One region of the Neobacillus sp. B4I6 genome, then DNA from elsewhere that is predicted to be linked to it. Evidence: riboswitches for the same ligand, from Rfam matches in the RefSeq annotation. Region 1 holds a riboswitch; each other region holds the start of a gene.
The links. A riboswitch is a leader RNA that binds a small molecule or an ion and turns the genes downstream of it on or off. The one in region 1 is predicted to bind glycine.

Region 2: linked by a shared signal. The riboswitch ahead of gcvT (glycine cleavage system aminomethyltransferase GcvT) and the one ahead of glyA (serine hydroxymethyltransferase) in region 1 are both predicted to bind glycine.
Region 3: linked by a shared signal. The riboswitch ahead of QF028_RS16335 (amino acid permease) and the one ahead of glyA (serine hydroxymethyltransferase) in region 1 are both predicted to bind glycine.

Annotation. Positions count from the first base shown of each region.
Region 1 is NZ_JBNPWB010000002.1:1,346,132-1,357,219, reverse strand. It holds gene lpdA (dihydrolipoyl dehydrogenase) at 1-449, opposite strand, end outside; gene QF028_RS08820 (HesB/IscA family protein) at 563-868, opposite strand; gene lipA (lipoyl synthase) at 905-1,783, opposite strand; partial or broken gene gcvPB (aminomethyl-transferring glycine dehydrogenase subunit GcvPB) at 1,907-3,392, opposite strand; gene gcvPA (aminomethyl-transferring glycine dehydrogenase subunit GcvPA) at 3,385-4,737, opposite strand; gene gcvH (glycine cleavage system protein GcvH) at 4,739-5,134, opposite strand; gene gcvT (glycine cleavage system aminomethyltransferase GcvT) at 5,260-6,372, opposite strand; gene sdaAA (L-serine ammonia-lyase, iron-sulfur-dependent, subunit alpha) at 6,388-7,269, opposite strand; gene QF028_RS08785 (serine dehydratase beta chain) at 7,269-7,781, opposite strand; gene glyA (serine hydroxymethyltransferase) at 7,797-9,047, opposite strand; glycine riboswitch at 9,290-9,392, opposite strand; gene QF028_RS08775 (amino acid permease) at 9,505-10,893, opposite strand.
Region 2 is NZ_JBNPWB010000002.1:585,411-596,498, forward strand. It holds gene QF028_RS04730 (YqzE family protein) at 173-358, opposite strand; gene comGG (competence type IV pilus minor pilin ComGG) at 406-792, opposite strand; gene comGF (competence type IV pilus minor pilin ComGF) at 789-1,265, opposite strand; gene QF028_RS04745 (hypothetical protein) at 1,213-1,524, opposite strand; gene comGD (competence type IV pilus minor pilin ComGD) at 1,535-1,975, opposite strand; gene comGC (competence type IV pilus major pilin ComGC) at 1,975-2,295, opposite strand; gene comGB (competence type IV pilus assembly protein ComGB) at 2,316-3,368, opposite strand; gene comGA (competence type IV pilus ATPase ComGA) at 3,334-4,416, opposite strand; gene QF028_RS04770 (YqhG family protein) at 4,544-5,335, opposite strand; gene QF028_RS04775 (DEAD/DEAH box helicase) at 5,313-7,001, opposite strand; glycine riboswitch at 7,179-7,266, shown strand; glycine riboswitch at 7,270-7,349, shown strand; gene gcvT (glycine cleavage system aminomethyltransferase GcvT) at 7,435-8,541, shown strand; gene gcvPA (aminomethyl-transferring glycine dehydrogenase subunit GcvPA) at 8,560-9,906, shown strand; gene gcvPB (aminomethyl-transferring glycine dehydrogenase subunit GcvPB) at 9,899-11,088, shown strand, end outside.
Region 3 is NZ_JBNPWB010000002.1:2,895,458-2,906,545, reverse strand. It holds partial or broken gene QF028_RS16370 (glycoside hydrolase family 172 protein) at 1-428, shown strand, start outside; gene QF028_RS16365 (ABC transporter substrate-binding protein) at 460-1,794, shown strand; gene QF028_RS16360 (carbohydrate ABC transporter permease) at 1,899-2,789, shown strand; gene QF028_RS16355 (carbohydrate ABC transporter permease) at 3,083-3,700, shown strand; gene QF028_RS16350 (sensor histidine kinase) at 4,097-5,848, shown strand; gene QF028_RS16345 (response regulator) at 5,862-7,406, shown strand; gene QF028_RS16340 (DUF2935 domain-containing protein) at 7,646-8,443, shown strand; glycine riboswitch at 8,980-9,060, shown strand; gene QF028_RS16335 (amino acid permease) at 9,225-10,589, shown strand; gene QF028_RS16330 (MFS transporter) at 10,825-11,088, shown strand, end outside.

The DNA of each region.
Region 1 (11,088 bases):
GTTCTTGGACGAGAGCCTGTTGCAATCAAAATATTCCGGGGGCTTAAAATGATTTCCTCTTCTTGGTTATTCAATTCCACTAGAACATCTTTTGACTGCAAAATACTACCTTTCCCATCATAAACATCGATCTTTCCTTTTTTCATTAAATGCTGGACACCTTTAAATAGCTGGGCCGTAATTTCTTCTTTCCGAGCCTGTACTTTTGAGAAATCAAATCCAACTTCTGAGGCAATAACACCATACTTATCTACGTTTTTTGTTTGAGCGTACACTTCTGCGCTTCTTAATAAGGCCTTACTCGGGATACAACCAGCATGAAGGCATGTTCCACCTAATTTTCCTTTTTCAATGACCGCCACTTTTAAACCTAATTGAGAGGCGCGAATGGCTGCAACGTACCCGCCTGTTCCACCGCCGATAATAACAACATCATATTCTTTTGTCATCTTCGTGACTCCTTTAATAAAAATATGTAATTATATCTATAGGAAAACTTGGTTTAATATTTTCATAAATAGCTATTAGCTCCATTCAGTAATAGACATCAACCATTTTCCAATTAATCGAATTCAATTGCACATGCACTAGAGGCAAAGCTTTCGCCAACTAGAAAACCTTGTTCGTCTCTATAATCAATTTGTGTTTCTTCATCTAAATAGCGTTTTGTAAAACGATCCAACCGAATCTGAATCCCATCCGTCTCAATGCATAAATCATTTCGCCGTGGTTCATCAAAAACAATTGAAAACTTAACAGTCATCCCGCATCCGCCAGCGACCTCGGCGTCAATCCGAGGAGTTTGCTCTCTATTGACCGACATTTCCTTAAGCTTGTTCATTGCTGCTTCTGTCATTTTTATCATCATAGGACTTCCCGCCCCTTATTCGCCTATTTTAATTGATTACGCATTCGCTTTTGCTGCATTAACCTGTTCGTCTGCATGATAAGAGGAGCGTACGAGCGGACCTGCTTCGCAATGACTAAAGCCTTTTGACATGGCAATGTTCTTTAGATCTTCAAATTCTTGTGGACTCCAGTATTTTTGGACTTTAAGATGATGTTTGGTTGGCTGCAAATATTGACCGATTGTCATAATATCTACATTGTTTGCACGAAGATCGTCCATTGTTTCTATAATTTCTTCTTTTGTTTCTCCTAGACCAATCATAATGCTTGATTTTGTTGGAATAGTAGCATTCATTTCTTTTGCTCGGCTCAAAAACTCAAGGGAACGTTCGTAAGTTGCCCGTGAACGAATTCTAGGTGATAAACGTTTCACTGTCTCAATATTGTGATTTAAAATGTCTGGCCTGGCATCCATTAATGTTTTTAAGTTGTCATATTCACCCTTCATATCGGACGGGAGAACTTCAATGCTGCAAAATGGATTGCGGCGTCTTACTGCCCGTACTGTTTCTGCAAAAACCCCAGCTCCACCATCTTTTAAATCATCACGAGCAACAGCGGTAATCACTACATGCTTTAGTCTCATTTTTTCCACTGACTCTGCAACACGCTCTGGCTCATCCCAATCCAGCTCTGTCGGAAGCCCTGTTTGAACCGCACAGAAACGGCATGCACGGGTGCATATACTTCCTAAAATCATAAAGGTTGCGGTTTTGCGTTCCGCCCAGCATTCATGAATGTTTGGACATTTCGCTTCTTCGCAGACCGTATGTAGCTTTTTTTCACGCATCATTTTTTTTAAGCCAGTATACTCTTCATTCGTATTTAATTTTATTTTTAGCCATTCTGGTTTGCGAACATGATCAATTGACATCTCTTCCACTCCTATGAACAGTCATGAAGTTTTCGGTTTATTTTAAACCACCAAGAATGACATAGTGAGAAAATTTATTTTCTCTTTATCTTCATTCTCAGTGGTTCATGTTTACCTATACGTTTAAGACATTACGGTTTCTCTTTTTACTGCTTCCACTTTTGTATAACGTAAGATTGGTGTTCTAGCTGCCTGTACTTCATCCAAGCGGCCAATAACCGTAGTATGTGGTGCGTCTAATACGACACCTGGATTTTCTTCCACTTCTTTTGCAATTTGAATCATGACATCCGCAAAAGCATCTAGTGTTTCTTTTGACTCTGTTTCTGTCGGTTCAATCATCAAACATTCCTCCACATTTAGCGGGAAGTAGATGGTAGGTGGATGGTAGCCAAAATCAAGCAGACGTTTGGCCATATCAAGTGTTCTTACACCAAGTTTTTTCTGTCTTGATCCAGATAACACAAATTCATGCTTACAAATTTGTGAATACGGTGCTTCAAAATACGGCTCGAGTTTTTTGCGCAGATAATTCGCATGTAGTACTGCACTTTCCGACACTTGACGTAACCCCCTCAGGTCCCATTGTGCGAATATAGGTGTACGCACGTAATAGAATACCGAAGTTTCCATAGTATCCTTTAACTCGACCGATAGATAACGGTTGGTTAGAATCTAGCACATATACCTCATTCACTTTCTCAACACGCGGTACTGGTAAAAACGGAATCAGTTTCTCTTTCACACCGACTGGACCTGCACCTGGGCCGCCGCCCCCATGAGGTGTAGTAAATGTTTTATGAAGATTTAAGTGCACGATGTCAAAGCCCATTTGACCCGGAGTAGATTTCCCTAAGATGGCATTCGCATTAGCTCCATCATAGTATAATAAGCCGCCTGCTTCGTGAACAACCTTGGCGATTTCTACGATTTCTTTTTCAAACAGGCCGAGAGTATTTGGATTTGTTAGCATCAGTGCTGCTGTATTATCATTTACATGCTTCTTTAATTCTTCTAAGTCGACTAACCCATGCTCATTGGATGGAATCGTTATGGTTTCAAAACCGGCAACCGATGCACTTGCAGGGTTTGTTCCGTGTGCAGAGTCTGGTACAAGGACTTTCGTTCTTACCTCTCCTTTTTGCTTATGGTAGGCTTTGACCATCATTAACCCTGTCCATTCACCTTGAGCTCCTGCTGAAGGCTGTAAAGTCACTGCATCCATTCCTGTGATGACAGCTAACTCTTCCTGTAATTCATATAAGACCTCTAGTGCGCCTTGTACTGTTTCTGTTGGCTGGTATGGATGAATGCGGCTAAACCCTTCCAAACGTGCTACATCTTCATTAATTTTCGGATTGTACTTCATCGTACAAGAACCAAGTGGATAGAAGCCATTATCGATCCCATGGTTTTTATTCGAAAGCGCTGTGTAATGGCGAACAAGCTGCAACTCTGATACTTCCGGGAGTTCTGCTGGCAGGTCACGAATCAAATGCTTGGGAAGTTTATCATTTAGATCAACAGTATCAACGTCACTTTCCGGAAGGCTTGATCCAACACGTCCTTGACGACTGATTTCAAAAATTAGGTCATTATATTCAACCATTTACAACTGCCTCCAATACCTCGATAAATTGGTCAATCTCTTCTTTTGTCCTCTGCTCTGTTACTGCTAGCAGCATTTGATTTTCTAAACCGTAATCCGTTCCTAAATCAAACCCACCGATGATACCTGCCTCAAGAAGTTTGGCATTGACTTCCTTTACCGGACAAGGAAGCTTAACAACAAATTCATTAAAGAATGGCGCTTTATTCATAATGGTAAAGCCTTTTCTATTTAGAGATTTTGCCATGTAATCTGCTTTTTCAAAGTTTAATTGGGCCATATGACGAATTCCTTGCTTTCCAAGTGCACTCATGCAAACCGCAGAAGCAAGTGCATTTAATGCTTGGTTTGAACAAATATTGGATGATGCTTTATCACGGCGAATATGTTGTTCGCGTGCTTGCAGGGTTAATACAAATCCGCGTTGTCCTTTTTCATCTTTCGTTTGCCCCACAATTCGTCCTGGGATTTTTCGCATAAATTTCTTACTTACCGTAAAATAACCACAATGTGGGCCGCCGAAGGACATCGGGATTCCTAATGGCTGCATATCCCCAATCACAATGTCTGCTCCAAGTTTACCAGGAGCCTGCAAGAGTGCCAGTGCCAATGGATTGGCGCTTACAATTAAAAGCGCTCCTTTTGTATCCGCGATATTCTTAATTTCTGCTAGATCCTCAATGGAACCGAAAAAGTTTGGGTATTGAACAATAACAGCAGCAGTGTTTTTATCAATTTGTCCTTGCAGCTTCACTAAGCTTGTCTCATCATCAGTAAGATTGACGTCTTCAACTATATAACCTTGGCCATCTGCTACCGTATTTAAGATGGCACGTGATTCAGGATGAACTGCCTTTGACACAAGTACTTTGGAACGTCGTGTTGATGCAACAGCAAGTGATGCAGCTTCCGCAAGAGATGTAAAGCCATCGTACATCGAAGAATTGGCCACATCCATTCCTGTCAGTTCACAAACCATGGTTTGGAATTCAAAAATTGCCTGTAATTCACCTTGGCTGATTTCCGGTTGGTATGGTGTATAGGCTGTGTAAAATTCGGACCGTGAAATCATATGATTGACCACACTTGGAATATAGTGATCATAGGTTCCTGCACCAAGAAAGGTTGGGTAATGATTAGCATTTTTATTTTTGGAAGCCAGTTGATTCATTTTTTTCAAAAGAAGCGGCTCAGGCACTGCCGCTGGAATAGGCAGATCACCATTTAATTGAATTTCAGCTGGAATATCTTCAAATAACTCATCTATCGAAGAAATATTTAAAAAACCGAGCATTTCCTCTTGATCTTGTTTCGTATCAGGGAGGTATCGATAAGTGGAAGTCATTTTATTCCTCTCCTTCATTAATAAATGCTTGGTACGCATCTTCATTTAAAAGTGATTCCAATTCTTCAGGATTGGACATTTCCACTTCTACTAACCAACCTGCTTCAAATGGATGTTCATTAATCGTCTCAGGAGCATCTCCTAACTCTTCGTTTACAGTAACAACCGTACCTGATACAGGAGAGTATAGGTCAGAAACTGCTTTTACTGATTCGATGGTCCCCATTGATTCATTCGCTTTTACTTCATCATCCACTTCTAAGGTTTCAACAAAGACAATATCTCCTAATTGCTTTTGTGCAAAATCAGAGATTCCAATACGTACTCGATTTCCGTCTAATTGTAATACCCACTCATGTTCTTTGCTATATAGTAAAGTTGCTGTCGCTTTAGTCATTGTTTCTCTTCCTTCCGATTGTAAATTCAAGTTTGATCATTCAGGTCTTGATTTCATGTAAGTTTACGTACAGTCGGCCTGCCTATCATCTTTATGCAAGTTAACCAGAGAACTCTATCACTCTATTAACCCTTTTTATAGAACGGTGTTTTAACAACAACCGCCTCAATCTGCTTATTACGGATGACCACTTTTAATGGTGTTCCCACTTCTGCATGTTCTGCGGATATTAGTGCAAGGCCTATGCTTTTCTTTAAAGATGGTGATTGGGTTCCTGATGTAACAACACCAATTGCCTCTCCACCTTCTGAAACTACTTGATAACCGTGGCGTGGAATCCCCCGGCCTGTTACCTCAATTCCTACTAATTTTCGTTTTAATCCGGCTTCTTTTTGTGCTGAAAGTGCGGATTTACCGATAAAATCACTTTCTTTTTTCGTTTTTACGGCAAAGCCGATTCCAGCTTCAAGGGGACTAATATCACTTAATAGCTCTTGACCATAGAGTGCAAGACGTGCTTCTAAACGAAGCGTGTCACGTGCACCGAGGCCACATGGTTTTAAGCCATCATCACTTCCTACTTCTAAAAGCTTTACCCAAAGTGCTTCGACTTGTGCAGCATCTAAATAAAGCTCAAAACCATCTTCTCCTGTATAACCTGTCCGAGATACGAGCACATCTGTAATCCCGTCCAGGTTGACATGTTGAGCAAATTTAAATGGGCCAATTTCTGATAGATCTGCTTCCGTTAACTTTTGTAAAATACCTTCAGCCTTTGGACCTTGGATGGCAAGCTGTGCAATGTCATTCGAAATATTTTGGAGCGTCACATCTCCTTTTACATGCTGCTTCATCCATTCATAATCTTTCTCAATGTTTGAGGCATTAATGACGAGTAAATATTTTTCATCTGCTAATTTGTACACTAATAAATCATCGACTGTTCCGCCGTCTGGATAGCACATTGCTGTATATTGTGCTTGATCGATACTAAGCTTTGTTACATCGTTAGTGACAAGGTAGTTAATGTAACTCTCTGCATCTTTGCCTTCAACAAGCACTTCACCCATATGGGAGACATCAAAAAGACCTGCTTTTGTTCGAACAACCTCATGCTCATCTAAAATGCTGGAAAATTGTACTGGCAATGCCCAGCCTCCAAAATCAATGACCTTCGCACCTGATTTTCCATAAATTTCAAAAAGTGGTGTTTGCTTTAATGCTATTTCTGTCCCCATTGATAGACCCCCTACTTATGATTTCCTACAAAATAGTCGTTCCTTCACCTGTTTACCTGTTTGTGTCGTTGCTAGACCTCCAAGCGCTGTTTCCCGAAGTGTCCGAGGCATATCTTTTCCAACCCTATACATCGCTTCAATTACTTCATCACACGGAATGCGACTTTCAATCCCAGCAAGAGACATATCAGCCGCTGAAAATGCGATAGAGGTTCCAATCACATTTCGCTTTATGCAAGGCACCTCAACAAGACCTGCGACTGGATCACAAACTAAACCCAAGAGTGACTTCATGGCAATGGCCGTCGCATTCACTGCTTGCTGTGGCGTGCCCCCTTTTAACTCAACGATTGTTCCTGCGGCCATGGCTGTTGCGGATCCTACCTCTGCTTGGCAGCCTCCAGCTGCCCCCGAAATGAATGAACGATTTGCAATGACAAACCCGAGCATACTTGCTGTGAACAACCCCATGACTAAATCTTTGTAGGGTGTGCCATCATTTTTATGAAGCGCAAACAATACACCAGGCAAAATACCGGCTGCCCCAGCAGTTGGAGTGGCTACAATAACCCCCATCCGTGCATTGCTTTCAGAAGTTGCCAATGAAAAGCTCATTGCATTGCTTACATAACTACCTGACAGAGATTTACCTTGATGTACGTAATCATACATTTTCACGGCATCCCCGCCAGAAATTCCACTCGGTGCGGTTGAGGCATCTTTTATACCGCTATCAACGGCTTCTTTCATTTTGATCAATCGCTCTTCCATCATGCTTATTATGGTTTCTTGGTCTCTTCCTGATTTTTCTGTTTCCATCATCAACATGATTTCACCAATGGTTTTTTGTTCTCTTTCACAAGCTTCAATCAGCTCTTTCATGGACTGTATCTTCATTAAATTGCCTCCATAAGTACTTTCCCTCTTGGTTGATAAGAACTAGCAAGGACTGTAAAGTCATCGCCTGCACTTAAACGAATATCTACCATCTTCTCGTTAATCATAAAGATTTTTGATAAGCCTCCACCAAGTGATGCACCGCCAACCTTTACAACACGATCTTCGAGTTTCACTGTCACGATTGTTGTATTTGGGTGGTCATAGTAGTCACAGATATCTTCAAATTCGAAATGGTACTGCACGCCAACCTCTTTTGCCCACTCCAATGAATGTTTAATGCGTGTATCATCGGTATCCATCCCAAGCAATCCGCCAAGAAGTGCTTTATCTGTTCCATGTCCTTGATAAGTTTCAGCAAAGGAATCATAAAATACAATATTGACCTCTTGTGGACAATCTCCTAACAGTTCATAAATAAATTTCCCGATAGATACGACACCTGCTGTATGAGAACTCGACGGTCCCACCATAATCGGGCCAATAATGTCAAAACAACTCTGAAATTCCATCCTCATACCCCTTTCTTATACTGTGACTGCCTGTTGAAATAACGGATAGACTCCACAAATTGCTTTGGTTGTTTCTTTTGCTTTCTCAAGTACGACTTTGTCCCCTTTGCTCTTCAAAACAGCTGCGATAACTTGCCCGATTTTCACCATATCATCCTGTTTCATACCCCGTGTCGTTAAAGCCGCTGTTCCCATGCGAATACCGCTCGTAACAAACGGCTTTTCTGGATCAAATGGAATCGTATTTTTATTTACAGTAATGCCCGCTTCTTCTAATAATTTTTCTGCTTCTTTTCCAGTTAAATTCCACGGACGTAAATCTAAAAGGACGATATGATTATCCGTTCCACCAGAAACAAGGGCTGCACCTTCATTTTTTAATGTTTTGCCTAGTGTGTCGGCATTTAGAATGATTTGTTTTGCATATTCCTTAAAGCTTGGCTGCAATGCTTCATTGAATGCAACCGCCTTAGCTGCAATAATATGCATTAGCGGGCCGCCTTGAATCCCTGGGAACACCGATTTATTAATGGCTTTTATCATATCTTCATCATTTGTTAAAATAATGCCGCCACGCGGTCCTCGGAGCGTCTTATGCGTAGTGCTCGTTACAACATCTGCGTATGGAACCGGCGATGGATGAAGACCAGCTGCAACAAGTCCCGCAATATGCGCCATATCTACCATGAATTTTGCGCCAACTTGATCAGCAATTTGTCTAAACCGTGCAAAATCAATCGTTCTAGTGTAAGCACTTGTACCTGCAATGATCAATTTCGGTTTTTCTTTATTCGCGATCGCTTCCAGTTCATCATAATCAATCAATTGAGTATCTTCTCTCACACCATAGGACACTACCTCAAACCATTTTCCTGAAACACTAACAGGACTTCCGTGCGTTAAGTGCCCGCCATGAGAGAGGTTCATCCCCATCACTTTATCACCAGGTTGAAGCAATGCGAAAAATACAGCAAAATTTGCTTGTGCACCTGAGTGAGGCTGAACATTGGCATATTTAGCACCAAACAGCTGTGTTAGGCGGTCAATCGCTATTTGTTCTGCCACATCGACAAATTCACATCCGCCATAGTAACGCTTCCCTGGATAGCCTTCTGCATATTTGTTCGTCATCACACTTCCCATTGCTTCTAAAACATCTTGGCTTACGAAGTTTTCAGATGCGATCAACTCCAATGTTTGATGCTGACGATGCTGCTCTTTCCTAATTGCTTCAAAAATAGTTGAATCATTTTGTTGTAAACTCAAACCGTTTCCCCCTTGATTCGTTGTATTAGCTACCTCTATCAGTGTTTAACCTCGGATTTTATCTGTTTATTCCCAAGATAGAATCTGAAGCGAAACCATACTTTTTTGCACGCAAAAAAGGACAGAAAAGGGTAGCACATGGCTTACTTCTACCCTTCTCTGTCCTTTTACCTGAGAGTTTAAGTTCGATTAAGAACCTTCCCCTTTGGTGGCAAATACTTTATCTGCGCTCTCCAGAGTTGCGTCCAATTGTGGTTCCATCTACCTGAGAGATTTGTTCCAAGGGTCTTTTTGGAACTTGCTCCTTCGGTGGCGTGTAAACTTGCACTCTCCCACAACCATCTTCCGCTTATTTATTTTTATTATTTTCAGAATAATAGTAAATGGAATCTAAGTCAAGCTTTTTTGAAAGCGGAAACATTATTTATTAATAAAAGTTATTTTTTTGGGTTGCCACTTAATTTTCTGCTACTTGTTGTTGATTCTCCTGATCCGCATAATCCGCCTTCTTTATCAACATCTTATAAATTGCAATCAGCATGATAAACCAGACAGGTGTTACGAACAAGGCAACACGAGTGTCTTCCGCAAGTGCAAGGACGACAAGCACGAACGCAAGGAAGGCAAGGATTAAGTAATTGGAAAATGGATAAAGCGGCAATTTAAATTTGTTCGCTTTCGCTAGATCTGGTCTGGTTTTGCGGTATTTCAAATGACTGACGACAGTAATACCCCAAATAAAGATGAAACATACTGTTGAAATACTTGTAATCAACGTAAATACTCCTTCTGGCATTACATAGTTCAAAACAACGGCAATTAAAATAACAACAGTGGAAAAGAACAATGCATTGGAAGGTACCTGACGTGACGTAAGTTTTGCAAATGGTACAGGTGCATTTTTATCTCTGGCAAGTGAGTATACCATACGGCTTGTACTGAAAATGGCGCTGTTACATGCCGAAGCTGCAGATGTTAGAACGACAAAATTGACGATACCAGCAGCTGCAGCGATACCAACCGCCACGAATACTTGAACGAATGGGCTTTTCGCTGGATTGATGGCGTTCCACGGATAAATACTCATAATGACAATAAGGGCGCCAATGTAGAAAATTAATACCCGAATAGGAATATTATTGATTGCTTTTGGGATAACTTTTTCCGGGTCTTCTGTTTCACCTGCAGTAAGTCCTACAAGTTCAATGCCAACAAACGCAAACACGACCATCTGGAATGAGAGGATAAAGCCATTTATGCCATTTGGGAACATGCCGCCGTGGCTCCATAGATTCGTGAAACTGGATGCGCCTGAATTTGTGGAAAATCCCTTAATAATCATGAAAATTCCGACAACAATTAATCCAAGAATCGCAATAACTTTAATTAATGCGAACCAGAATTCCATTTCGCCAAAAAGCTTTACGGTTGCAAGGTTCATAATTAGCAAAACGACTAGTGCAATTAATCCTGGCATCCATTGTGGTATACTTGGAAACCAAAACTGAGTATAGAGACCAACTGCTGTTAAATCGGCCATAGCGATTGAAATCCAGCAAAACCAGTAGGTCCAGCCAGTAATAAATGCTGCCATATTACCTAAATAATCTCTTACAAAGTCAACAAAAGAATGATATTTCAAATTGGATAAAAGCAGTTCTCCAAGTGCACGCATGATTAAAAAGCAAATGACACCTGTAATCAAGTAAGCAAATAAAATCGATGGACCTGCTAAATGAATAGATCTACCTGCTCCAAGAAATAATCCTGTTCCGATAGCCCCGCCAATAGCGATAAGTTGAACGTGCCTGTTTTTTAAACCTCTCGACAATGTTTGTTCCTGCATATGAATTCCCTCTTTCTACTTTTTGAGAATGTTTGCAAATTTTTGATGACTTTAAATAATCAAGTAATATGTAAAATCAATAATTGCAAATTGATCCCAATGAAAATTTAATATTTATTTAGTCAATTCGGCATAAATAAGCGCTTACATTTTTCTAAAAAATAAATATTCAACAGGTCAATCATGATGCGCCTC
Region 2 (11,088 bases), 760 kb from region 1:
AAGGAATGAGGTTAACAATGTTAACACTATAAGTTTAGAAAATGTTCACAATTTGCGACTTTATATTGTAACAATATAATAAAAAATAGCCTAAATTCATTTATAATCTCTTGTCAATAGCAGGAATATAGTTATTTTGGAAAAATAACGAAGCAGACCCAGCATCCGCTCGTTACAATTTTCGTCTTTTTTTGACTTCAAAATAAACGATGTAGGGTAGAATTCCGAACCAGCGATACCAAAATGAAGCTTTTGTTTCTTTTCGAGCTGTACGAATTCGTTTTCGTTCATCCTTCGGTTGGTCTGCGTATTTCACGATGGTTTGGGTCATATATTTTACATAGTCGTTTGTTTTCATGGACACACCTGCCTTTAATTTTCATAAACAAGTATGTCCATATTTCTTCATTTTAATTCGACCCATTTACTTAATCTTTTTGTCCTTGTATCAAAATATCCCCGTCCAATGACTGTTTTGTCAACAGCATGAAGGTGAAGAGTAAAATTGACTTTTTGGACATATCCAGTAGGAGTTTCAGCTTGGTAATCCATGGTGCCGTTAACAAAACTAATTGTTCCCTTGACAGGTAAGATCGCACTCTTTTGAAATATTACTTCAACTTTTTTTACCGACGATAGAAAATAGTACTCCTCTTGGAGGATGATAGCCGTTTCATGTGCCATTTTTCTTTCGGATAACAATTGTTCAATACGTACCGAGAAAAATAATAAAAAAAGGATGATCAGGCACAAGGTAAGTGGGTAAGTGAAGCCTTTTTCATTATTTTTCATGGGACTGGCCCCGAATTTACTAATGGAAAAGCTGTAACTGAGTATTCTTTTCCCCATAGATCCGTTACGATGGTTTTGACTGCATTGTTTAAAATGGTGAACGAATATTGTGAAACATTTTGGAGGATTATTTCATGTCCAGTTGAATTCACACGTCTCCTAAGATTAGTACCGTACTTTTCATATTGAATGGTTTCAGTATCCTTAGTTAGAACTAACCTTCCGGAAATCACTTCGGCACGAGTGGACAGCCTTATTTCTTTTTTGATTTGGCTCGAAAAAACTTCCCATTCCATTGCCTGTAACGATGCCTCAGTGTCCTTATTAGTCAGGATAATTTGAAAAACAGGTGTCATAAAGAAAATAATCGTCGTAAAAATTGAAAAAGCAATTAGTACCTCGATGAGCGTAAATGCTTTTTCATTCAAGGGGCCTACAAATTTCGGTTTCAGGCTGTAATGAGTTTTTTTCAATTCTTACACACACCTCCTTTTGGTCAGCTGCACCGGTGTCTTTCCATGTGATTTGGTATTCAACTCCATTCAAAATGGTAGTGTAATTTGAAAATGTTTTATTACTGATTAATTTGGTCTGTAGTTCCTCATACATTAGCTGTCTCGCCTTGCTCTCCCATTCTAATTGTCGTGATTGTTCTCTTAGTTCAATCAATAAAGGCAGTAAAAATAAACTAAGCATTAACCAGGCAGATAAAGAAAGAAGCAGTTCAAGCAAAAAATATCCTCTAGTACTCCTTAACATAGAACCGACCCTTTCCAATTAAAAAGGTAATAACATATGTTTTATTTTTTGTTTGGATAAAAAAGTTTCCAAACTGATTTACATTTCCGTCGCTTAGGAATTTCAAATATAAGGGGAGAGAACCTTCTTTGAGATAAATATTTGTACTGTAATTTCGATTGACGATCGGCGTTGGTTCCGGCCACAAGCATAGATAATACCTATATTGATCTGGAACAAAAACAATGGATACTTCATCCTGATGGGAGATAGCATATTGTTGAGCATAATATAGGTCCGCTTTTAATTGGATTAAAAAGGCCTCATCCTCCATTACTGAGTGCTGTGGTTTTAAGGAGAAAACTGTAATTGAGGAGATAATCATGAAGATGGAGAGAACTAACAAGGACTCAATTAAAGTAAAGCCTTTTTGATGCGTATTCATTATGGAGTGGTTACTGATGCAACAGCTGTTACAGTACCTTCAGAGTCTATTTCAACTGTCTTTCCGTTTGGACAACCTTTAGCGTCCCCCTTTATATATCCTTCTGCTTTTAGTTCCGCGATAGTTGGTACTTTATTCTTATCCATTTCATAAGCCTGAACTTGTGCCTGAACCATTTTAACATAGGCATCACAGCCTTTATTGTTGATGTTAGAATTATGTTTGGCAACGTTTGGAATTGTGATAATTAACAAGACCGAAATTACGAGCATGACGATCATCATTTCAATTAAAGTAAAGCCTTTTTCATTTTTCATCATTTTTAATAACCTCCATTTTTTTAAATGCCGTCCAGTAGATGAAACATAGGTAACAGAATTGCTAAATACATCGAAACCACCATGAATCCAATGAAAATGTAAAGAACTGGCTGAATGGTTGTTAACCGTTTTTCTATCATTTCCTCCATGTTAGTGACACAATGCTTACTGAAAAATAATAACTCCTGCTCCAATTTTCCATTTTCTTGGCCGTGTTTTACAATCATCGGAAATTCTTTTTCGAAAAACGACAGAGACGCTAAAATTGTCTCCAACTTTTCTCCGGTAATTAGCTTAGTTTTAATTGTTTTAGCTAAGTGACTGTAAAAAGGATGCCTGAGATTCTGTTCAAATAGTTGTAAGGCTTCGGAAACTGATAATCCACCGGATAAGAGAAAGCTAAGTTGAATGGAAAAGTAGTGGGTAAACAGCAATTTGAGGATCCTGCCAACAAAAGGTATTCGAACAAGTTGTGACCTTTGTTTGAGGACGGAGAGTTTTCTAAAAAAGAGAAGATAATAAGCGGCTCCCATAATTAGGATCAGAAGCAGGGTACCGATAACAGTTGGGAAGTATTGATCAAAAGCATAAATGACATTTGTGAAAAAATTTGCTTCCAGACCAAGCGATGAAAAAAGAGTGGTGAACCTTGGCAGCAATGTATTTTCTATAAATATAAATAGAAATCCTGTAATAACTAAAAGCACCATTGGATACTGAAGCAACTTGAGCAACTTGTGTACGTCTTTATCTTTTAATAGGGCAAGATCACTTCCTTCTAACAGAGCATCAGCAAAGCTGCCATGCTGCTCCGCGAAATAGACATAACCGACTAAGTCTTTGTTGAAACCAAGATTATTTAATGCATCATGAAACGGTAAACCCTTTTTCAACTCTTCTAAGCATCCATTTAAATCCTCCTTTCGTTTTGACGGTAATTGTAATGATATGGATTCAATTGCTAGAGCAATTGGATACCCCCTTGCCAATAATTCACCGGTTCTTCTCAGGAAATTTGCTTGTTCATTCACTGACCATTTAGACCGTTTCATCGTTATATACCAATCGTTCATATTCAGATTCTTGAATATATCCAAGTGCAATGCCCTTATTAATTACATCTTTTATCATTCGGTAACGAATTTCTATTTTTTCTCCTTGAGCAGCTTTCATTACTGCGTGTAAATTTCGTCCGGATAAAAGTTCAAATACACTGGCGCGTTTCCATCTGCCATAGGAATAACAAATAGGTGAACACTCTCCTTCGCAAAAAGGGCAGGTAAGTTCAACCAACCTTTGGGCAGTAATGGCAATAAGTGTCTGCTCGACCTCTAACCAATTCACTCCAAACTCACGCAGGCGATAAACCGCTCCCTTCGCATCACGGGTATGCATCGTGGAAAGCACTAGATGGCCTGTTAATGCAGCCCTTACCGCAATCTTTGCGGTCTCAGCATCTCTAATTTCACCGACCATTATTATGTCAGGATCATGACGAAGAATTGCCTTTAGTCCGGCTGCATAGGTGACGCCTGCTTTTTCATTGACTTGGATCTGCAGGACTGAGTCATAGTTTTTTTCAATGGGATCTTCGAGTGTAATGACATTACGATGAAATAAGTGGGCGGTTTCATTTAAAAGGGAATAGAGAGTAGTCGTTTTTCCGCTGCCCGTCGGCCCGGTAAAAATTATTAATCCATGAGCGTGTTTGAGAAGGGCAAGAAGTTTTCGGGTCATTGCTGGGAAGAGTGAAAGTTGGTGAAAAGGAATTTGTTCTTGCTGTGGTAATAGCCGGATGACAAGGCTCTCTCTGTTATTAGACGGGAGTGTGGAAAGCCTGAGCCCCATTAAATTTCCGTCAACTTCACAAAAAATGGAACCACTTTGTGGTCGTCTTCTTTCTCCGATATCCATATTGGCTGTGAATTTAAAATGTGAGATTAATCTGTCGCATTCATCTTTTGGAAGGGATAGTCGAGGAATTAACTTGTTGGTTAATCGGATTTGGACGAGTGTGTCCCTCTTCCTTGGGATAATGTGAATATCTGTTGCCTGGTTTCGTGCAGCATCTGTAATGATTCGATTTGCTAAAATTTCTATCTCGCTAACAATAAGTACCACCGCCTTTTTATTTTTCTTTGGATAATATTCGACAAGGTTCCTCCTTATCCTTCTTTATTTTCAAAAAATATTTTTAGGGTGTCAGGCACCATGTGAAAATTTCACATGGTGCCTGACACCCTGTCCCTTATATTGCTTTTTCAGTGAGATAAAAGAGGCCGCCATTGATGAAGGATATTGAGATTTTTGGTTCGTACTGTTCCTTTAGAGCCATTTTTTCGGTTTCAAAGTTTTCATTTTCATCTTCAACATCTTCGTAAAAATGATTCAAGAGACGTAAATCTTTATCCCAACGTTCTCGCGCATCTATTGCCCAAGAGTGGTCATCCTTCTCAATGATGGATGTAAGATAGGTTTCAACTCTCATCATCCCGCTTTGAGGTTTCACTAAAGGTGACAAAGTAAAGGAGTAATCAGGTATTTTTGGTGTTAACGATATTTCAAGCAGCCTGTCATGGAAATCTTCAACCATTTTTCCATTAATGAGTTGTAAGCCGATTGATTTGAAAATATCCCGCTTACGGTCACATTGATAGGAGATTTTAACATTCATACAAAGCCATGGTAATAAAGGAGTTTGCTTGTTTTGATTCCGATGATTTTCATAAAGTCGGATATAGCTGGCTAAATTTTTCGTCGAAGTAAAAATTTGATGAAGCCGAGGTGAACCAAAATGAATGATTTCCCCCTTTATATTTTCAGGAGCGGCATCTTGGTTCGTAATAAATGTTAACTTCATCGGGTTTGGAATTCCGCCCGTCTTTTCTAAATAGTGCCAGTAAAAAGGCCGATTCATTAATTCCTTATCAAGTTCAACTGTTAACTGAACAGTCAAATAGCCTGGGCTATTCGCCACAATTGCACAATCATTAGCCTGAAAATAGTTCAATAAAAAGTTATGAATTTCCTGCTGCTGCATGGGAATCTCCCTTCTTCATGTCCTGAGCAAATTCAATCATTGATGATAAATTTTCCATTTTAATTCGCATTTCGCCTTCGGAGGAGGATTGTCCAAAAATATCGATTAAATGGTCTTCTATATTGCCAAATTCCAACTTTGTTAATATATCGTCAAGTTCACCAATTACTTTTTCAAATAAATGTATTTTCTCATAAAGAAGCTTCAAAATATGTTCTTCGACAGTATTTTTTATCGCAAAATTATAAATCATGACATCCTTTTCCTGGCCCAGACGATGGATACGACCAATTCGTTGTTCGAGCCTCATTGGATTCCATGGCAAATCAAAGTTAATTATATGATTACAAAACTGAAGGTTAATTCCTTCACCGCCTGCTTCAGTTGCAATAAGGACTTGAGCGTGCTTTTGGAATAATTCTCTCATCCAGTCCTTTTTTCCACGCTTAAAGCCGCCCCGAAAAGGGACAGATGAAATTCCATGCTGTTTTAAATACCATTGGAGGTACATTTGTGTTGCTCGGTATTCTGTAAAAATAATCACTTTATCATTTACTTTTTGAATTAATTCTAACGCTTTTTCTGCTTTTGAATTCTTCTGGACAGCTTCGACTTTTGTTATTAAATACTGAATTTGTTCTTCGAAAGCTGGGGTTGGATTTTCCTTTTTTTGCAGCATATTTTTTAATGTATAAAAAACTGCTTCTCTACTGCTGCATGCCTCACGCTGTAATGTCATTACAGAGAATGAACTTGCCTGTGCCCAATTCCCCTCATTTTTTAATTCAGTAATTGACTCATAAAGATCTTTCTCCTCTTGAGTGCATTCAATCGGAATGGTTTCCACATGCCTTTTCGTCCACTCAATGCCTGTATCTGCCCGCCGGTTCCGAATCATAACCTTGTTTACTAATTCTTTTAAATGCTCATCATCATTTAATGAACGTGCATCTCGTTTGTATTTTTCAAAGAATGTCGTTTCGCTGCCTAAATGTCCTGGTTTTAATAATGAAACCAGATTAAAAATTTCCTCGATACGGTTTTGAATGGGCGTTGCCGTCAATAGTAAACAAAATTTCTTTTTCAGATTTTGGACAAATTCGTAATTTTTTGTTTTGTTATTTTTAAGTTTATGGGCTTCATCAATGATAATAAGGTCATAGTCCTGCTTGAAAATGATGTCTCGATGAGGATTTCGTTTGGCCGTATCAATTGACGAAACGACAACATCACACTGTTCCCACACATAGCTTTTCCTTTGTGAAATGGCTGGAATGAAAAATTTGCTATTCAACTCCATCGACCATTGAGTAACTAAGGATGCAGGGACAAGAATCAATACCTTTTTCACCAATCCACGAATCATATATTCTTTTAGAATGAGCCCGGCCTCAATCGTTTTTCCGAGTCCTACTTCATCGGCAAGGATGGCTTTCCCATTCATGTTTTCAATTACTTGTTTTGCTGTTTCAAGCTGGTGAGGAAGTGGGGTTAGATTGGGTAAATGGCTAGGTGCTAATAAACCCATGAAATCTGGAATGACGAGATGTTTTTCAACTCCAATTGCTAGTTTAAAAAGTTCCCAATTCCCCCATGGACCATCGTTTTCAATTCTATGTAAAAAATCATCCTTCCAGGAGGAATCAAATTCAATTTCGATCGACATGGTTCCAACTCCTTTTTGTTCAATTTCCAGCTTTTTGCTTTTCTAATAAAGTTATTGCTCAATGTATTATTTTAATGGTAGGATGATAATAGCTTTGAATGTTTTAAATATTTTAATAAGGTAATTTATTTTATAAGTATAATTAGTATGACCAGTTTAGATAATATTATAATGCGAATGATAACAAGGGGAGAGACTACTTATGTAGCGCCGAAGGAGCAAGCAGAAATGTGAATCTCTCAGGCAAAAGAACTCTTGTAGGACGCAGCTCTGGAGAGCGCTGCTAGCTTTAAGCAGCCACCAAAGGGGAAAGCCTTTTTAGGTAAACTTTCAGGTGCAAGGACAGAGACCTTCTTACGTTTCATAGGAGGTCTCTGTCCTTTTTTATATTATCTAATGAATAATTTGCGCCAAAGATTGAAGGGGGATTAAGATGTCTGAATTAAAACGAACTCCACTTTTTGATGTGTATAAAGAATGGGGTGGAAAAACTATTGATTTTGGAGGCTGGGCACTGCCGGTCCAATTCTCTAGCATTAAAGAAGAGCATGAAGCTGTTCGCTCTAATGCAGGATTATTTGATGTTTCCCATATGGGTGAAGTAGAAGTAAAAGGCACTAATAGCTTAGCATTTTTACAAAAAATGATGACTAATGACATTTCAAAAGTAAAGAATGGAGGTGCCCAGTACACCGCCATGTGTTATGAAAATGGCGGTACTGTTGATGACCTGCTTGTATATAAGATTGAAGACAATCATTACCTTTTAGTAGTAAACGCATCAAATATTGAAAAAGATTACAAATGGCTTGAAGACCATTTATCTGGTGATGTCTCTTTAGAAAATTTATCGGAAAAAACAGCACAGCTGGCTGTCCAGGGACCACTTGCGGAAAAAGTATTGCAAAAGCTTGCGGGAGATAATGATTTAAGCCAAATTGGCTTTTTCAAATTCCAACAAGATGTAATCCTAAATGGGAAAAAGGCACTTGTATCAAGAACTGGTTATACTGGTGAAGATGGCTTTGAAGTATATTGCGATGCAGAAGATGTTGTTGACCTTTGGAGAGACATTTTAACTGCAGGTAAAGAAGATGGAGTAATCCCCTGTGGATTAGGTTCACGCGACACACTTCGCTTTGAAGCAGTTTTAGCGCTTTATGGTCAAGAACTATCTCCAGAAATTTCACCACTTGAAGCTGGAATTGGCTTCGCTGTGAAATTAAACAAAGAAGATGACTTTATCGGGAAACAAGCGTTGATCCAACAAAAAGAAAAGGGCTTAACAAGAAAATTGGTTGGAATCGAAATGATTGATCGTGGGATTCCACGTCATGGCTACCCTGTTTATAAAGGTGATCAGTTAATTGGTGAGGTTACAACTGGAACGCAATCACCCACGTTAAAGAGAAATATTGGTCTTGCCCTAATCAATACAGAATTTGCGGGTCTTGAATCCGAAGTTGAGGTTGAAATTCGCGGCAAACGTTTAAAAGCTACTGTAGTTCCAACACCTTTTTATAAAAAAGAAAAGAAATAAGAGAAGGGAGTTAGGTTTATGAAACATCGCTATTTACCTATGACTGAACAAGATAAGAAGACTATGCTTGAGGCAATTGGTGTTTCCTCTATTGATGAACTGTTTAGCGATATCCCTGAGAAAGTAAGATTTAAGGGTGAGTACAATATAAAAGCGGCAAAGTCTGAAACGGACTTAATGAAAGAACTTTTTAAGATGGCTAGTCGGAACGCTGACCTGAAAAGAAACGTATCTTTTATAGGTGCAGGTGTTTATGACCATTACATGCCTGTAATTGTCGACCATGTTATTTCTAGATCAGAATTTTACACAGCTTATACACCTTATCAGCCAGAAATTTCACAAGGTGAACTTCAAGCTATCTTTGAATTCCAAACAATGATTTGTGAGTTAACTGGAATGGATGTTGCCAACTCATCGATGTATGATGGCGGAACTGCACTTGCTGAAGCAGCGATGCTTAGTGCAGGCCATACCAAACGAAAAACAATAGTTGTATCCAGTGCTGTACATCCAGAATCACGTGATGTTCTTAAAACTTATGCAAAGGGTCAGTACCTTAATGTGATTGAAGTACCAGTCAAAGATGGTGTAACAGATCTAGACGCATTAAAAGGACTTGTTAATGAAGATGTTGCAGCCGTTATCGTCCAATATCCAAACTTCTTTGGGCGAGTCGAGCCGTTAAAAGAGCTTGAGGAAATCATTCATGCAAATAAGTCCATGTTTGTTGTTTCAAGTAACCCACTGTCCCTTGGGGTATTAACACCTCCAGGTAAATTTGGTGCTGACATCGTTATTGGTGATGCGCAGCCGTTTGGGATCCCAACTGCCTTTGGCGGACCGCACTGCGGATATTTTGCTGTCACTACTAAGTTAATGCGGAAAGTTCCAGGCCGTCTTGTTGGACAGACAACGGATGACCAAGGGCGCCGTGGTTTTGTCTTAACACTGCAAGCACGTGAACAGCATATCCGACGTGATAAGGCTACATCAAATATTTGCTCCAATCAGGCATTAAATGCCCTCGCTGCATCTGTAGCGATGACCGCACTTGGTAAAAAGGGTGTCAGGGAAATGGCTGCGGCCAACTTGCAAAAAGCTCATTATGCGAAAAATGCTTTCAAGGAAGCTGGCTTTGAAGTTGGTTATGATGGCCATTCCTTCAATGAATTCGTTGTGAAATTAACTAAGCCTGTAAAAGAAATCAATCAAAACCTTTTACAAAAAGGAATAATCGGGGGCTATGATCTAGGGCGTGATTATTCAGAACTGGCTAACCATATGCTGATTGCTGTAACAGAACAAAGATCGAAGGAAGAAATTGATACTCTAGTGAAAGAATTGGGGGATTTCCATGCATAATCAAGACCAGGCACTCATTTTTGAACTTAGCACACCAGGACGCATCGGCTACAGCCTGCCGGAAATGGATGTACCGGAACTAGATCTCAGCGGTCTCCTTCCTGATGGTTACCTTCGTACAGAAGAGCCTGAACTTCCTGAAGTTTCGGAGCTTGATATTATGCGCCACTACACTGCCCTTTCGAGGAGAAATCATGGCGTCGATTCAGGATTCTATCCACTAGGATCGTGTACGATGAAATATAATCCGAAAATCAACGAAAATGTAGCGCGTTTTAACGGATTTGCACATGTACATCCGCTGCAAGGTGAAAGCTCTGTTCAAGGTGCTCTTGAACTTTTATACGATTTGCAGGAGCATTTAATTGAAATAACAGGTATGGATGAAGTGACCTTGCAACCTGCGGCAGGGGCTCATGGGGAATGGACAGGTTTAATGATGATCCGTGCTTATCATGAGGCTAACGGTGATATGAACCGTACAAAAGTAATCGTCCCTGATTCTGCTCATGGTACGAACCCAGCTTCCGCTACGATTGCTGGTCTAGAAACAATTACCGTTAAATCAAATAAACATGGTCTTGTCGACCTTGAAGATTTAAGAAGGGTTGTTGGTGAAGATACTGCTGCATTAATGTTAACCAACCCGAATACGCTTGGACTATTTGAAGAAAACATTCTTGAATTGGCTGAAATTGTCCATGAAGCCGGTGGTAAGCTTTATTATGATGGAGCAAACTTAAATGCAGTTCTTTCAAAAGCAAGACCTGGAGATATGGGATTTGATGTTGTTCACTTAAATCTTCATAAAACATTCACTGGCCCACATGGCGGCGGTGGCCCTGGTTCCGGTCCTGTCGGGGTGAAGGCAGACCTTATCCCGTTCTTACCGAAACCGATTATCACAAAGCAAGGCGAAGAATATGTCCTTGATTATGACCGCCCGCAATCAATTGGCCGTGTGAAGCCATATTACGGAAACTTCGGTATCAATGTTCGTGCTTACACATATATCCGCTCGATGGGACCAGATGGCTTAAAAGCGGTAACAGAGTACGCTGTATTAAATGCGAACTACATGATGAGAAGGCTTGCTGAATATTATGATCTACCATTTGATAGACATTGTAAGCATGAATTTGTACTCAGTGGAAGACGTCAGAAAAAATTAGGCGTTCGTAC
Region 3 (11,088 bases), 1.5 Mb from region 1:
TTGATAATTTTGATGCCTCCAATCAAGAGTACACATGGCCAGGCGAAGGTGATGATATGTTCTTCATTGATGGAGAACAATGGCCGCCATCCCTCCATGGTACAGGGACAGAAGACTACTTTAATGCAGCATGGGGTTTCCCTAGTGGAGAATATGCCGGTCCTTATCATGGCGTATCTTTAGGAAGCGATGTACAAGAGCACTTTGGAAAATGGAGCCTATACCGTTTCCATATCGAAGATACAATCCGTTTTAACAAATCGATTCGCGCAACGATAGAGCATGGCCACGCAAATGATCAAGGAAATGATTATTCTAGTGTTGCTTATTGGTATCAACTGGAGCCTCATAAACCACTTCCGGAGCTTCCTCCAGTAAAAGAACGCCTTCCTAGAAGATGGCCAGAACATGGGTTGTGGGATCGATAATTTAAATCAAAAATTAAGGGGGCTGTAAAGGGTGAAGAAAAAAGGAATTCTAACGATTATTTCTCTACTTTTAGTATTATCTGTCTTTTTATCGGGATGTTCGGAAGAAAAAACAGGAAGTTCAGAAACAAAAGGTGACAATAAATCCATTACTGTTCTTGTTGAAGGGGGAAGCCCGGCATTTAAGGTAGCAAAAGAAACAGCAGCGGAATTTAAACAGAAAACAGGGTATGAAGTGAAAATTGAATCGGTTCCCTATACCGGAGTTTATGACAAATTAAAAGCTGAGGTAGCTTCACAGGCAGGAGCTTTCGACGTTGCAACCATTGATATTCTTTGGTTTCCTGCTCTTGCTGGTGGACTTTTACCCTTAGATGATCTAATCGTAGATGACGTTAAAAATGATTTATTTCCAGGTCTAGTAGAAGGCGGAAGCTATAATAATGAAGTTTATGGAATGCCTGTATGGACGAATGCAAAAAATTTAATCTATCGGAAAGATCTATTCGAAGATCCAAAGAATAAAGCTGATTTCAAAGCAAAATATGGCTATGATTTACATCCGCCAACAACATGGGATGAATATAGAGATACAGCAAAGTTTTTTACTAGAGATACCGATAATGATAAAAAAGTTGATATGTACGGAACAACGGTATTTGGTGCGAACAATGGGGATGCAGTAGCTAGCTGGCTTGATCATGCTGCTCAAGCAGGTGCGAAACCCTTGGTAGTTGGTGATAATGGCAAAGTTCTTGTAAACACGAAACCGTATGTTGATTCATTACAATTTTTAGTTGACCTTTTAAAGAAGGATCAATCGGTTCCAGCAGGAGCACTTGAAATGGCATCTGCTGAAACTTCTGAGCTATTTTGGAATGGAAAATCTGCAATGATGCTAGCATGGGGTCACTTTTATGTCCCTTCAAATGACCCAAAACAATCAAAGGTGGCAGGAAAAGTAGGAAGTGCCCCAATGATCGGTGGAGGAGCAGGAATAGGTGCAGTACCAGGTCCATGGTATCAGGTTATCCCAAGTTCTTCAAAAAAACAGGAGATCGCCAAAAAGTACCTGAACTTCATTTATGATAAGAATGAACTATTTATGAAATCATTGGGAGTAGCAGCCAGAAAATCTGTTTTTGAAAATTATAGCACGAAAAATGGTTATGAGCATTTGCAACCGCTTATGACAACATTAAGCGGACCACAAACTCAAAATCGACCTGCTATTAAGGAATGGCAGCAAATTGAAAGTGAAGCACTCATCCCAGCCGTGCAATATGCACTTTCAGGAGAAAAGACACCACAGGAGGCACTTGATTGGGCAGCGGGAGTAATAAAAGATCTATTGCCGCCACAATAAAATGAATATGTTTTGATAGAACCTTTTCATGGGCCCATTATTCCATGAAAAGGTTCTTATCCAAAAAATATAGTTTAAAAGATTAATAGAAAGGAGTGGATTTCATGAGAATGAAAAATGGGGCATTATCGACCATGTTTTTCTTTCCTGCAGGTATCTTTATGTTGGTGTTTCTGGTCTATCCAATATTACTTTTAATCAGAGATAGTTTTTATAAGATAGATTTAATAAATCCTTCATTAAGAGAATTTGTCGGCTTTGCTAACTATACAAGCTCGTTGACTTCCTCACGATTTTTAAAAGCACTTTGGAACACAGTGGTTTATATAGGAGTAGCGGTGTGTATCGAGTTTATCTTAGGTCTGATCCTTGCATTGCTCCTAAGTAATGCTTTCAAAGGAAGCCAATTTATTCGGACACTATTGTTAAGCCCACTAATGTTAGCACCTTTAGTAACAGGATTAATTTGGAAATTCATGCTTAATGATCAATTCGGCATCATCAACTGGGGGCTTTATAAACTAGGACTCCTCTCTGACCCACATCAAATACTCTGGTTATCCGACTCCCGTTTTGCACTTTATTCTACGATTATTGCAGATATTTGGTTAACAACACCTTTCATAATGCTCGTATTATTAGCAGGTATTAAAGGAATCCCCATTAGTTTATATGAATCTGCTGAAATAGATGGGGCTAATAAATGGCATAAGTTTCGTTACATTACATTTCCTTCGCTTATTCCGGTAGCAACAGTAGCATTACTAATTCGTATTATTGATGCTGCAAGAACCTTTGATATTGTTTGGGTGCTTACACAAGGGGGACCAGGTTTTTCTTCTGAAGTGCTAAGTACATATATGTATAAGACATTAACTCGTTATGGAGAAGTCGGGCAGTCTAGTGCAATGGCGGTAATCTTTATAATCATTTTATTAATCCTAAGTTCTTTCTTCATTACAAAAATGTGGTCTCCTAGGAAAAGACATGGATAAAGATAAGAGAGGTGAAAGATAGAATGGCCCATATGCCAATAAAAGAAACAATGGTAGGAAAACCGGTTTGGATCACTAATTTTTATTATAAACATAAAATATGGACGATGATTATATTTTTGGTCACATGTTTACTGGCTTTATTATTCTTAGGTCCGTATATCTATCTATTGTTAACGTCCTTAAAACCATCCGCCGAGGCAGTTACTGCACCACCGAGGTTATGGCCTTCGAAATTTTCGCTAGAAAATTATAAAAACATGCTAAATACCTTACCGATAGGGAAATATTTTTTGAATAGCTTAATTACTGCAGGCGCTAGTACCATTTTAAGTGTATTTTTTGGTGCAATGGCTGCATATGGAATCTCTAGGTTCTCTTCCATTACTGGAAATTACTTTTTGTTATTTACCTTAGTGATAAGAATGGTACCAATGATTAGTATTGCTATACCGATGTATATGATTATAAAAAGTATGGGCTTAATTGATACCCATTTGGCCTTAATATTGGTGTATACCAGCTTGAATGTACCGTTTGCCATTTGGTTATTAATTGGTTTTTTTGACTCGGTTCCTAAAGAATTTGATGAAGCGGCTAGGGTGGATGGATGCAGCTGGATCGGTTCCTTTATACGCATTATTCTTCCTGTTTCACTCCCTGGACTGGCCACAACAGCTATCTTTACCTTTATGTTGGCATGGAATGATTTCTTGTTCTCGTTACTTATGACCAGTACGAAAGCAAAAACGGCTACAGTAGGAATTTCAGAATTTTTAACAGCTTATAATCTTGATCTAGGGCCAATGACAGCTGCTGCCATCTCATTTAGTCTACCTGTAATGATATTTTCCTTTTTCGTTCAACGTTACATTGTAAGCGGTATGACATTAGGAGCTGTTAAAGAATAACTTTATTTATAATCGATAGTGGAATTCATATTCAAAGCTTAAAATTTTTTAGACTGGTGCGGGTGATGCTTTCTTAGGAGGGATTATTCATAAATTAATAGAATATAATGTATATCCTTCCTATTTGAAGTTTATTGGAGGTGGTTGGAATGGAAAAGTTTGCTAATGCTGTTGCTTCCATATCTGTCACAAGAAAAGGAGGTATTCCTAGCATGCCTAAACTTGAAGAAGTGTAGGATCTATTGTACCGCGAAGATGGAGGGAACGTAAAACTACTCACCCTGGATATCTATCAATTAAAGAGCATTTGGTCATAGGGATTTAGATCAACTTAAATCGAAATATGAGAAATTTAATGCGTTATCATGGACAAAATTTTTAAACTGGAGAAACCACATGCCTAAACTAATGAGACTTATCGACTCTCCAATCAAGCGTAAAATTATCTTATTAGCTTTGTTTTCAGCTCTAATACCTTTACTTGTTATTGGTCCTTTTACGTTCATTTATTTTAATAAAGTAATAGAAAATAAAGTATCTACAACCATTAATAACTTTTTAAATATAGTCGATTGGAATATAAATGCATTTGTAGGCAATGTAGAAAATGTATCTAATGGTATCTTTCTTTCAAATGAAATTCATGCATATTTAACTTATAAAAAAACAGATCCAAAGTTATACAGATTAGAGACTTCATCCCTAGAAAACCTAAATAATATAACGGTAGTAAACAATCCTTTTATTAATGCCATTTATGTTGGTAATGAAAATCACGGCTTTTTGAAAATAAACCGTGGGGAACGGAATATTAAAAATAACATCTATCAAACAATAAAAAAGTCCAATATCTATCCGCATTTGATTAATGGCCAATGGCAAGGTGAATGGTTAAATGGTAGTGATTTAAAACTTGTTAAAGATAGTAACCATTCTTTACTTTATGGTAGAAATATTAGAGACCTTGGAACGAAGGAACAAATGGGGTTAGTACTTATAGATCTTGATCAATCTTATTTCGAGAATATGTTTAAAAATAGTAATCCTCCTGGAGATATTTTGGTGTTAGATGGGGATAAAATTTTGTTCTCGAGTAGTGATCATAGTTTCTCTCCCTCTCAGGTAGCTAAAATAATTCAAGGGCGTGGTAAAAGCGGGACAATTAAAAAAGTGATGAATGGAACGCAATATTTCTTTAATTATCATACAAACAAGAAAACCAATTGGGATGTTGTAAGTATTATCCCATATAAAAATATTGTTCGTGAGGTAAATCAACTTCGATTAATAACGATCTCTTTATTAGTGCTAGCGCTCATATTGTCCTTGATCATAGCCTTATTTATAACTAGGAGAATTACAAAACATTTAAGTTTGCTGCGAATGGTTACTGAAAAAATGGAAAAGAGAGAGACTGTAGTAGGTATTCATTTTAATAATGAGGATGAAATTGGACAAATTGGGAACCGAATTGTTCATCTTTATAACTGGAATAATGATTTAACCAAAAGGTTATTTAAATCACAAATAAAGGAAAAAGAAGCAGAGCTATTAGCCTTGCAAAGCCACATTAATCCGCATTTTTTATATAATACTTTGAACACTATTTTTTGGATGGCGGAGAAGTTAAAAGCGAAGCAGATTGCAAAAATTGCAATTAATTTGTCAAAAATCTTTAAACTTACATTAAATGATGGAAATCATATTACCTTTGTTAAAAATGAAATGGAACAAGTTAAAAGTTATCTGGATATCCAAAATATTCGTTTCGACCATAAAATCATCTATACATTTAATATCGAACCTGAAATCATGGAAGAAAAAATCATTAAATTGCTGTTACAGCCCATTGTAGAAAACTCTGTCTACCATGGTTTAGAACAACAGGAAAGAGGAACCATCATGATTGAAGGCTATAAACAGCATGACGGTTTAGTTTTTAAGATTAGTGATACTGGAGAAGGTTTTGACATGAACGAGGTGGATATTAACACAAAGGGTTATGCTTTGAAAAATATAAATGAACGATTGAAACTTTTTTATGGAAAAGAATATGGATTAAAGATCGAGAGTGAAATAGGAAAGGGAACGACCGTTTATCTTAAGATTGGCCTGAATAATGACGGAATCATCCATGACAATTTTTAAGGGGTTTTCTATTATGTATAAACTTTTAATTGTTGATGATGAAAAAATTGTAATTGAAGGCTTGAAATCAGCAACTAACTGGAAGGAACATCACATTGAAATTGTAGGATCGGCTTCTGACGGAGAAGAAGCCTTTAAAGAAATTATTAACAAAAAGCCTGACATTGTTTTAGCCGATATAAGAATTCCAAAAATGAATGGATTGGATTTAATAAAAGAAACAAAGAATCTTAATCTAGAAACTGTTTTTATCATTATTAGTGGGTATTCAAAATTTGATTACGCCAAAAGGGCCATTCAACTCGAGGCAATTGACTATCTGGTCAAACCAATTGAGGTGGATGAAATTGTTTGTTCTATTAAAAAAGCCATTTTAAAACTTGAAAAAATAAAAAATGAAAAACAAACAACTGAACGGATTAATGAATATCAAATTGCATTAGAAGAAAAACGTGTTCTTGATTACATCTTAGGACATAGATTTGTTGACCCTGAAATAGACCAAAAATTAAATCGTTTTTCTTTTTTAAACATCGGATTGAAAGGGTTTACATGGGATGATTCAAAAGAGACTGAAAAACTTCAGGTCCCATTAGGTTGTATGAAAAATCTATTGGAAAACAGGGGAATTGAGAGTTTCATTTATACGATTGATAGTCAAATTGTAATCATGTTTTCCAATTCCAGTTTTGAGATTAGGAATGACTTGGTTCATGATCTTGTGTCATTGATTTTTCATGATATCAAATTAAAACCGATTGTTGGAATCAGCAATGTATATGAAAATATTTCGGAAATAAAGAAAGCATACAGTGAAGCAACAGAAGCATTGAAAAATGGAATTTTTTCAAACCAGTTAGTAACATATTATAAAGAATTAGAAACTTTTAATCATTCATTTGGAAACAGTATTATCGAAGAAATTAATCAATTTTTTAATGAAAAAAACCCAAATCTTCTTAGTAGAATGAATCTTTTCATGGCCAAAGTTTTTCTCGATTGTAAAAAGAGTAACCTGTCCCCGGAAAAATCAAAATATGTATGTTTTAAAATAGTTAATCATTTTTTGGAATATATCGAAAGTGAATATGAAGTAAATAAAAGTGGTGGCGAAAGATATTTATTATACGAAGAGTTAAATCTATTACAGTCTTTGGAAGAAATCAGAGATTGGCTTGAACAATTTATTGATCAATCAACTGAATTTTTAAAGGAGAACCACGTGTCCTATAATGAAAAACTAATCATCGACTTAAAAAGTTTCATAAATACTAATTATAAGGAACCCATCGTTTTAGATGACTTAGGTAAGTTGTTCCATAAGAACCCTGCGTACCTGTGCAGTTTGTTTTCTAAGGCAGTTGGTAACACCATCTTTGAATATATTACAAATGTTAGATTGAATAATGCCAAGAAATTACTAAGAAGCTCAAATTTAAAAGTATCAGAAATTTGTAAACAAGTAGGCTACGAAAATCAAAAATACTTTAATCAAGTATTCAAGAAAAATATTGGAACAACCCCAGGTTTCTACCGTTCACAACACATACTAAAGTAAATGTTGGTGGAGTGTTATTTGTGGAGTCCACCTATGAATGTGCTTAATTGTAAATAATTCAATAAAGCCATCGGAGGCGAAGGGAAAATGAATCGACGAAAGAAGAGATTACGAAACATCTTCACAAAAATGGCAGCAAGACTTATTTTTTAGTGAATTTTCCTTCTTTGTTCATAAGAACCAATTGAAAAGAATAAACATCAAAATAGTGTGGGTATTTTTTTCTAGGAGGAATAAACATGAATGATGTCCTTGAAAGAACAGCAAAATTTGAACACCGTTTTTGGCTCCAAATATTAGGTGATCATTCGAGGTTTATTTTCGAAGCTCTTGCACCTGTTCAAAAAGAGGAAATTGAGAAGGCATCATCTTTTATTCGAGTTTTTGACAAACTTCTGGAGCGTGCAAATTCCTCAGATTTAGTGCCATTCACAATTGAAGCTGAAACAGAGGTTATAAGATTACGGAAATTTAAATTGGACTTATTAAGTAAACATCTGATAGGGAAAATAAAAATTCACCTTTCGCCAACCTTTATTAATCATATGGTCAATGAATTAGAGGAATACTTAAGAATTTTAATACACCTAAAAGCAGGGGATGCTCCTCCTGTTTACCATGAACTACATCATCATCTTTTATGGTTATTAGATGCTGCAGGTCATTCAGAGGCAATTTCCTTTAATTTAGATAGTGTTGAAAAGAAACTCATTGAGAAAAGTAATACATTTAGGAAGAGTTTTGAAGATTTTTACTTGAAATCAGTTGAACTAGCAGGATATTTAAGAACTAATTTGACTTCGTTCCCTGCTTTATCAAAAATGAATTCAGACAGCCAGTTAGAAATAAAATTATTTCAAAATTTTCTACATGAAATAGAAGAACTCAGACTAAGTAAGCAAGCATTAGGAACATTCGCCCCCCTAATGGCGGATCATATGTATCGTGAAGAATGTTATTATCTTATGAAATTAGCAGAATCGGCAAATCTTGACTCACCCAATTGTGATCCTGCTAAACCTCGACTTAAGGAATAATTCAATGAGAAATAAAAGGGAAACACAACCACAACCACAACCAATGATCGGTCAAGCATGGACTGGTAGACATGTGATCTTGCTTCACTGTACAAACAATAATCAATTAATAAATCTTTATAAAAGTTTCCATGCTCCGTTTGAGCCTCCACGTCAAAATTGCGCAGAAACTTTGTCGCAATTACTGAGTATCGGATATCGTGTTATGGCGATTACGCCCATCTCAGCAAATCATATTCAATATTTTTTGGTACTAGGAGATTAAAGATGCAGAACCAACGATTGCGATAAAAATGAACCCAATCTTTTGCAGTGGGTTCATTTTTTGTTTCTCTATTAATCTAGATTCTCTGAAATTAATTATTGACAAAGTGATTGAATACTACTAAAATTAGAAATTATTTAACAATAATTTAGTTTGTGAGATAAGATGTAATAATGCATAACTTTTTTTAGCTGGGGATTTTGAACCATTTGTTCTTCAACATAAATTAAATACTAAGCAAGCTATGATTGCTATGGATCAAACTATAGCAGGAGCAGCTTCTGGAGAGACCGCAGGAAATCTGCGGCGCCGAAGGGTTCACAATCTCAGGCAAAAGGACAGAAGAGTACGAGTTTTATTTGTTATTCTGACAAAAGAGTAATGGATATTATTTGTTATTCTTATGACCGAAGAGATTGGAGAAATTCCAATCTCTTTTTTCATGGAGTTTAACCCTTTGTTCATGTCTTCACAAAGTGAACAAAGGAAATTATTACTAATGAGGGGGCAAATGAAGTGGCACAACAAGAATTAAAACGAGATTTAAAAAATCGGCACGTACAACTGATTGCGATTGGAGGTACGATTGGTACAGGTTTATTCCTAGGTTCAGGAAAAGCCATTCAGTTAGCAGGTCCATCTATCATTTTTGCCTACTTAATCGTGGGAATCGCATGTTTTTTTGTAATGAGGGCATTAGGAGAGCTTCTTTTATCAAATAAGGGCTATCAATCATTTACGGACTTCGCCGAGGATTATATTGGACCTTGGGCTGGTTATGTAACTGGATGGACGTATTGGTTTTGTTGGATTATGACAGCAATGGCTGATATTATTGCTGTTGGTGTATATGTGCAATATTGGTTCGATATCCCACAATGGGTACCTGCAATAGTCTGTTTAATTCTATTATTGGGACTAAATTTATTAACAGTAAAGCTATTTGGAGAATTAGAGTTTTGGTTTGCTTTAATCAAAGTGATCACCATTCTTGCTTTAATCATCATAGGAGTCATTTTGTTAATTATTGGATTTCAAACAGATTCAGGAACGGTTACAGTAAAAAATCTATGGAGCCATGGTGGTCTTTTCCCGAATGGAATATTAGGTTTCTTACTTTCTTTTCAAATGGTTGTATTTGCATTTGTAGGTGTTGAATTAGTAGGTGTATCAGCAGCCGAAACATCCAATCCACAAAAAAATATCCCATCTGCAATAAATAAAATACCTTTAAGAATACTGTTTTTCTATGTGGGAGCACTTATTATCCTTTTATGCATCAATCCATGGACGCAACTGAATGCAGCAAACAGTCCTTTTGTAAAAACGTTTAGTTTAGTTGGTATTCCGATTGCTGCAGGAATTATTAATTTTGTCGTCTTAACATCAGCTGCGTCTGCCTGTAACAGTGGATTGTTTTCAACGAGCCGCATATTATTTAATTTAAGTAATCATCAACAGGGACCAGCGAATTTTGCTAAATTAAATAAAAATCATGTACCGAGTAACGCATTATTTATATCTGCACTTGTTCTATCTGTCGGAGCTCTTTTAAGTAAGCTGATTCCAGAACAAGCCTTTGGGATCGTGACAACGATCAGTGCGATTTGTTTTATTTGGGTCTGGAGCATTATCTTAATTTGTCATCTGCGATATAAGAAATCACGCCCAGATTTACATGAAAAGTCGATTTTTAAAGCACCGTTTACACCATTTATTAATTATCTTGTTCTCACGTTATTTGCATTTATTCTCATTATTATGCTATTTGCAGAATCAACTCGTGTCGCTTTATTAATGACACCATTATGGTTCATTCTTTTATTCATAGTGTATTCATTTAAAAGGACAAAGGGAAAAAATATTAAAATATCTGCGTAAAGTAAAATTCTTGCAATATATTAAAAATATTGTCACTTGATTGGTATCATGATACTATTAGATGAAATTAAATTCCTTTAATTTGGTCCAGAGAGGCCAAAAAGGCAAAAATAAACTTCATATATACTAATTAAGTATATGAATGCCCTTTTGTCCTTTGGATGAAAGGGCATTTTATTTTTGCCCATTATCTTTTAATCAAAGTCCTGTGAGGCTTGAAAGGAGAACGACAAAAATGGATTATCGTAAAAAAACAGTAGTTGCATCAGTAGCAGGTTTAACATTAGAGGGCATGGATATCATGTTTATCTCCTTTGCGATGTCGATGATTATTGCAGAGTTTCATATTGACATGGTTGCTGGCGGTCTTATTTCTTCGATTACCAATTTAGGAATGCTCGCTGGAGGAATCATTTTCGGTATCTTAGCAGATAAATTTGGGAGAGTTAAAATATTTACCTATACGATTCTACTATTTGCTATCGGGACGGCGTTAACT